Regions from separate parts of the Marivita sp. NO-S04 genome, predicted to be linked through region 2. Evidence: riboswitches for the same ligand, from Rfam matches in the RefSeq annotation. Region 2 holds a riboswitch; each other region holds the start of a gene.
What was found. Region 2 has a riboswitch for cobalamin ahead of ACK3EW_RS12030 (FecCD family ABC transporter permease). Riboswitches for the same ligand answer to the same signal wherever they lie in the genome.
Positions count from the first base shown of each region.

Region 1: it holds a riboswitch for cobalamin, as region 2 does, so the genes downstream of both, ACK3EW_RS14645 (hypothetical protein) here and ACK3EW_RS12030 (FecCD family ABC transporter permease) in region 2, are expected to answer to the same signal.
Region 3: it holds a riboswitch for cobalamin, as region 2 does, so the genes downstream of both, ACK3EW_RS16940 (TonB-dependent receptor plug domain-containing protein) here and ACK3EW_RS12030 (FecCD family ABC transporter permease) in region 2, are expected to answer to the same signal.

Region 1 is NZ_CM180980.1:2,856,077-2,858,339, reverse strand. Features, by position in the region: gene ACK3EW_RS14655 (carbohydrate kinase family protein) at 1-317, shown strand, start outside; gene ACK3EW_RS14650 (transaldolase family protein) at 322-981, shown strand; gene ACK3EW_RS14645 (hypothetical protein) at 976-1,278, opposite strand; cobalamin riboswitch at 1,380-1,573, opposite strand; gene ACK3EW_RS14640 (PA14 domain-containing protein) at 1,792-2,263, opposite strand, start outside.
Region 2 is NZ_CM180980.1:2,321,638-2,323,900, reverse strand. Features, by position in the region: gene ACK3EW_RS12030 (FecCD family ABC transporter permease) at 1-761, opposite strand, end outside; cobalamin riboswitch at 869-1,050, opposite strand; gene mraZ (division/cell wall cluster transcriptional repressor MraZ) at 1,751-2,260, shown strand.
Region 3 is NZ_CM180980.1:3,315,697-3,317,959, forward strand. Features, by position in the region: gene ACK3EW_RS16940 (TonB-dependent receptor plug domain-containing protein) at 1-1,531, opposite strand, end outside; cobalamin riboswitch at 1,661-1,867, opposite strand; gene ACK3EW_RS16945 (DUF4214 domain-containing protein) at 2,115-2,263, shown strand, end outside.

The DNA.
Region 1 (2,263 bases), 530 kb from region 2:
CGTCACTGGTGGTCATGACCAAAGGCCCCGACGGCGCAATTGCCATGCGCGGCGACAACACGGTGAACATTCCCGCACCGCCTGTGCCCGGACTTGTCGACACCGTGGGCGCAGGTGACACGTTCATGGCAACCCTGTTGGCCGGTTTGGCTCGGACCGACGTGCTGGCACCTGCTGCACTTGACGGTCTTGACGCTGCGCAGGTCGAAGCCCTGATCCGCCGTGCAGGTATGGCAGCCGCCATAAATTGCAGCCGCGCGGGGTGCAATCCTCCGACGTTGTCAGAGCTCGACACCGCTATGGCCGCGGTCGGCTGATATTTTGGACCTCTATCTCGACACGGCGGACCGCGCGGCATGGACAGAACTCATGCCGACGGGCCTCTTTCGGGGCATTACCACCAACCCGCTTCTGGCGCAGCGCGCGGGGTTGGAGTACCCGGCGATCAACTGGATCGAGATGGCAAAGCGCGCGCATGACCTGGGTGCACAGGAACTGCATGGTCAGGTGTTTGGCCCGGTCGAGACCTATGTCGACTGGGCCAAAAAACTCTACGATGCCGGCGCAGCGGCCAGTCTGCGCACGGTCGTCAAAATCCCGATGACACCGGATGCCTTGCGCGCTGTCCCGTCAATCAAGGCACTCGGTGGCCCAATCCTGCTCACTGCCGTCTACGACCCCAAACAGGTGATCGTGGCCAAGGCATTAGATGCCGATTTCGTGGCCCCCTATTTTGGGCGCATGGACGAGGCGGGATTGCCAGCCTTGAATCACCTCTCGAACATGCAAGCCATCTCTGGTGGCAAGCCGCGCATCCTTGTGGCATCGCTGCGGACCGCCGATCAAATGGTGGCGCTTGCCGCCCGGGGGCTGGATTGTTTCACCCTTTCCCCAGACCTTGCCCGCAGTTTGTTCAGTGATCCCATGACTCAAGAGGCAGCGGCCGCGTTCGAAGCCGCCGCCTCTGGCCTAAAGTCATAGTGACAGCCGCCGCTCCTTCGCACCGCCGCGCCGGCGTGGTTTGGGCAGCGCAAGATCAAGAGGCGTAAGCGGAGCATCCAAAGACGCCTTCAACAGCTTGCAGAATTCCGCAACCGCCGGATCGGTGTCCCGAAACGGTGCTGCTGCCATATAGGCGCAGGTGGCCTCGGTCAGGTAACAGGCTTTGGCAGGCAGCCCGCCAAGCCATTGCATATAGCCCAATTGCCCAATCTCCCGCGCACGTTCGGCTGTGCGAGGATTGACCTGTAACTGGGTCAGGGTTCGTTCGATCGACATATCAGCGCCCTCCGCGCAGGAACGGGTCGCACAGAGGTCGTATTCATGTACCGCACCACAGCGGCGCAAGCCATATCGACCTCCGGTGCACCCCGCCCGGGTTCAGTTCACATGTGATGGCAGGTCTCCTGACTCGCGGGTCATCGTGAAGCTCGCACCTTCCCAGACCAGTCGGCCCAGTGGTTTTGCGCGAAGCACTCACCGCTCACAGTTGCGGGGGCAGTCACGGAATTGCACCGTATTCCCTATTCGGGCAGCGCTTCGAACACTGCCCACCATCGCTATCTACTGTCACAGAAGCGGCGATTCCATTCAATTGGCATTGTGCCAATGCGTCCAATTCGACGCAGATCGTACGGTTGCTCACGGCTTGTTAAGACAACGGTGCCAAAACCGGGCAGCACTTGGGCGACACGGTTCAAGTCGTTGCAAAAGGCTTTTCGAATGTCTGTCTTCTACCTGCCACTGTGGCTGGGCGCCTGCCTTTGGGTTCACACCATCTTCCATCGTGGATCACATCGCGAAGGGCGCATCGGCAAAGCCGACAAGTTGGATGAGGAAGTCGCCATTCGTGGCGGAAAGCGCTTCTTCGTAGAAAGCATCGCTGCGGGCAAGACCCTCCTCAAGGCTGATCTGGGATCCGTCGAACTCGGACATCACCATGCGGGCTTCCTCCACATCGGACATGCCGCGCGTAATGGCAAAATGGCTGCCCAAAGCGACCTTGTTCTCAAGATAGGCGGCATCGGCGGCGCTGCCGGTTGCAGCCTTGGCTCCGGCAAGGATCTCCATGATGAAGGTCGACGGCGTTACCGCAGCATTGCTTTCCAGCAGATCAAGCCAGAACTCGAGACCCGACGCATCGGGCGCGCGCCCCAGCACGTTCTGATAGACGGTCGAGACGAATTCCGACAGGTCCGCCACATCGCCATAAAGCGCGCGGGTTTCAGGTTGGTCGAAGAAATACCCGGCGATCTCGCGCAGG
Region 2 (2,263 bases):
CCGACAAACCCCACCGCTCCGGCCATTGCGGTTGCCGCACCCACGGCGGCGGCGGTGCCAAACAGCAGTTGCAGGCGCAGGCGAGAGAGCGAGATGCCCAAGGCTTCTGCTGCGTCTTCGCCCAATGTCAGTGCGTCAAGGCCGCGGCCCAGTCCGGCCAGTGCGATCCAGCCCAGCGTCATGATCGGCAGCGCCAGCCATACATGGCTCATGGCACGATTGGCGACCGAGCCCATCATCCAGAACATGATCTCGGACGCGGCATAGGGGTTGGGGGAGAGGTTCAGCGTCAGGGATGTCAGGGCGGCGGCAAAGGCCGACACGGCGATGCCTGCAAGGATCAGGGTTAGCGACGACCCGCGCGGACCCGCCAGCAGCAGGATCAGGCCAACGGCCAACGCGGCAAAGCTGAGTGCCGTGATCGGCAGCGCCAGTGCAAAGGCGGCGGCCAGCCCGGTTTGCAGAGCGATCACCGCCCCCAGGGCGGCCGAACCGGATACGCCGATCAAACCGGGTTCGGCCAGAGGGTTGCGCAAGAACCCCTGCATCGCGGCACCAGCAAGGCCGAGCGACACGCCAACCATCGCCGCCAACAGCGCGCGCGGCAGGCGGATGTCTTGCATGATCGTCACGTAAAGCGGGTTGCCCCGGCCAAACAGCGCTGCCAGGCCTTCGGGAACAGAGATCGCCGCATAGCCGACAAAGAGCGATGCGAGGAACATCGCCACTGTCAAAACCATCAGCGCACTAAAGAGCTTCACCGCTCTGCCTCCCGCGCATCGAACATATCAAGCCTTCGGGACATGCCCAAAGGCGGTGACTGTCACCACACCGGAGTACCGTCACAGCCCGCGCACCCCGCGCGAGTGTAGGGTGATCTGTCACGGCAGGTCTCCTGACTTGCGGGTCGGGGCGTGTGTCGGGCCTTCCCGGTTTCCCAGTGGCATATGCCGAACACGCTCGCCGCTTACAGTTGCGGGGGCAGTCGTGGGATTTCACCACGTTCCCTTTTCACCGGGGGTTGCCCGGACCATGACCTCTTTGGCGTACAACCGGGCTGTTTGCATTGCAAGCTTTGGTGATCTTTTGGGTGCGTATAGGTCGCGTGTGGGGCTGGCATGGGAATAGGTGGGACTGGGTATGGGAAAAGATGGGACGGATTGCCCGAGCCCTGTGCGACAAGTCGAATCATTGGGGTGATTCGGGTGGAAATTCGGAGAAAATCGTCGGATTCAGAGTTTCCAGCCATTGCGATTTGACGATGTTCTTGGTTTGTTTGTTGCGGTTGTGGGAAATTATGGGCAACAATCCTGCGTGCTGTACGCGTCTATATATAGTGTTTGTTTCTATGCCTTGTGGCGTATTTTGCCAAAAATCGATCACTTATCTACCGGATGCGGTTTCTGAAGGGGCCCACAAACAGCATATGGATGCAAATTCCCATAAAAAACTGTTGCGACCCATGTTTTCCCATGGCATCCCTAATGCACGAGATGAGAGCAGGAACAGCAAACGAGGCGACACAGACCTCGACGCGGTATCCAAACAATAAAAAAAGCAGGTTTCATACAGGCACCCGCTTTCATCGAACACAGAGATCCGGCGCGCGGGCGAGCAGACATCCCCCCAGGTGGCGCGCGCAGTCGGACTTCCCGGAGACGGGACACGGACGGCGGGTTGATCAGTGGCAGCAGATCAACCCGCCGTTTCCGTTTCCAGGGACAAGAGGCATGAAAGGACCAGTAGGGCAGTGACCCGTAGACTGAGGTTCAGAGGCGAAAGTCATCACAAGGTTGATGGCAAGGGCAGGGTGTCTATCCCGGCCTCGTTTCGTCGTGTCCTCGAAGCGGGCGATCCCGCGTATATGGATGGCCTGAACCCCGAGCTGGTTATTGTCTACGGCGACAAGCGTCGCAAATATCTTGAATGTTATACGGTCGAGGCCATCGAAGAGGTGGACGAAAAGATCGAAGCGCTCCCACGGGGATCGGTTGAGCGCAAGATGCTGCAACGGTTGTTCAACGGCCAATCCCACGCGACCAGTGTTGATGAGACCGGGCGGCTTGTGCTGCCGGCAAAGCTGCGCGAGAAGATTGGCCTGAGTGCCGAGGCGTTTTTCATCGGTGCAGGCGACACTTTTCAGATCTGGGATCCCGAGACCTTTGAGGCAGAGGAGCAGGCTGCAACCGACGAATGGTTGGATGATCTGCCCGACGATGTCGATCCGCTCATCTTCCTGGACCAGCAGCCGGGGGGCTGATCG
Region 3 (2,263 bases), 990 kb from region 2:
CATTTTCGGTGTTTGTAAGTGTATAAGCACCAGACACCCGCACACGATCAGTGATTGCGTAAGACCCGCTCAGTTCGAGACCACGTGTTTCGGTTGTTCCGTCCGTCTGAATGTAGCAACCAAATGTTTGAGACGGCAAGCAGTTCGGCCCGCTGCCAAACCCGATCAGGTTATCGATTTCCGCCCAGAAGACCGTGGCCTTGACCGTTCCCCGGTCACCATAGCTATGCTCGATCCCAAGATCGAAGCTCAGGCTTTCTTCTGGGTCCAGAGGGGTCGATCCGGCATAAGGCCCAAAGCGTTCATACAAGGACGGCGCACGATAGCCCATGCCAAGAGAGGCTCGAACGGTGGTTGCCTCGTCCAGCCGATACGACAAAGCAGCACGCCCCGAGAGTTGCCCGTCGAAGTCCGAATAATCATCGTAGCGCAGGGTCAGCGAAAGTTCGACGGCATCGGTTGGTGTCGCTTTCACTTCTGCAAATACCGCCGAGTTCGATGCATCATATGCATCGCCATCCAAGGCTGCGCGCTCTTCGCTCCAGTCTGCGCCAAAAGCAAGAGACACGCCCGAGGACAGATCACCCGTGGCCAAGTAGGCGACTGTATCGCGTTCGCCAAGAAAATCGCGGGTGAAGCCCACCGGATCAAACCGTTCGATCTCGTATCGGCTGAAGGACAGCTCATGCGTCCAAGCCCCCGCTTGCACTTCGCCAAACATCCGCACGCCGCGGCGTGTTTCGTCGATTTCGCCGCGCGGATCGGTTGCCGCCTGATCATACTCTGCGGTGCCTTCCGACCAGAAACCGTTAAATCCAATGCGGATGGCATCACTGACTTGGTAGGCTGCAAACAGATTGACCAAGCTTTGTTCAAAGCCGTCGTTTTCATCATCCGTGTCACGTGCCGAATAGCCTTCGCTGGTCACGCGTCCAAGGCTCAACGCCAGTTCGGCACGATCATCAAGATATCCGAAACTCAGGTTTGCAGAGCGGGTTTCAAAGCTGCCCAGTTCAAGCTGTGCCTTGCCCGAAACGCCAGAAACTTCAGGCCGCCAAGTCTCAACCTCGACGACACCGGCAATCGCTTCTGACCCATAGACTGCGGATTGCGTCCCTTTGACAACTGCCAGACGATCCAGCGAGCCGGTGGTTAGTCTGCCGAAGTTGAAGGCTGTCTGTGGGCCCGATGGATCCGTGACATCAATACCATCAATTCGAACCCCGACATAGGGGCCGCTCAAGCCGCGAATACGAACTGTCGCACTGCTGCCCAAACCACCGTTGGCGCTGACCGAGACGCCCGGAAGCAGATCGAGCGCGGCAGTGGCACTTGCCCCTTCGCGTTGGATATCTGCGGAATTGGCCACGTCGATCGTGGCACCGGTTGTGTCGAGGTTCGTCGGAAGCAATCCGCCGAAGACGACGATGTCTTCGAGTTCGATAACTGCGCCACTGACATCCTGTGCCATCAGTGCTGATGGCGCGATGAGAGTGCTGCAAAGAAGTAATCTCGAGGTGAGCCGTGTCATTTCATTGATCCCAGCCTTGTCCGGCGCACTGCACCGGAGTGATGAAAAATCTGGAATGCTGACGCATCCGCAGACGGTGATTTACACCACTACGGACGAAGCCGCCGCCCCATCGCGCCCCGCGATTGGACTGGGTGTTCGTCTTCGGCAGGTCTCCTGACTTGCGGGTCTCTGCTATGCTGGCCTTCCCAGGGTCCGTGACGGACACCAGTGGCACTTTCAGCGTCGCTCACCGCTCACAGTTGCGGGGGCAGTCGCGGATTTTTCCGAAGAAGCACCGCGTTCCCTTTTCACCGAACGCTGTTGAACGCTCGGACCGTAGACACGCTCATCTGCACCCGACGTTAAGGATGCGTCAAGTGGGCTTTGCATTCTGCCACCTTGGCGCTTGGTCGCAGGTACATGATTAAGTCATCCATAAATTTTTACAGGAATTTGCTCGTTTTCAGTACCTTATTGCCCAATTGCGATCACGAAATGGACCAAGTTCGCCACCAACCTTGATAAGACCGTTTCGCCCTCAGGAGGACCTGCAGTGGATGAGACCCGTTTGAGTGTGCTGTGACCAAAGAGGTTTGTGCCCGTGTCGTTTTCATTCCACTTCGATTACCGCTACGATAGTGATGGGTTTTTCGATGACCCAAACCGCCGCGCGGCCTTGGATGCAGCCGCTGCGGAATGGACAGCAATCCTCAACGATGAGTTCATCGACGTCCCCGTCGGCACGGTGTT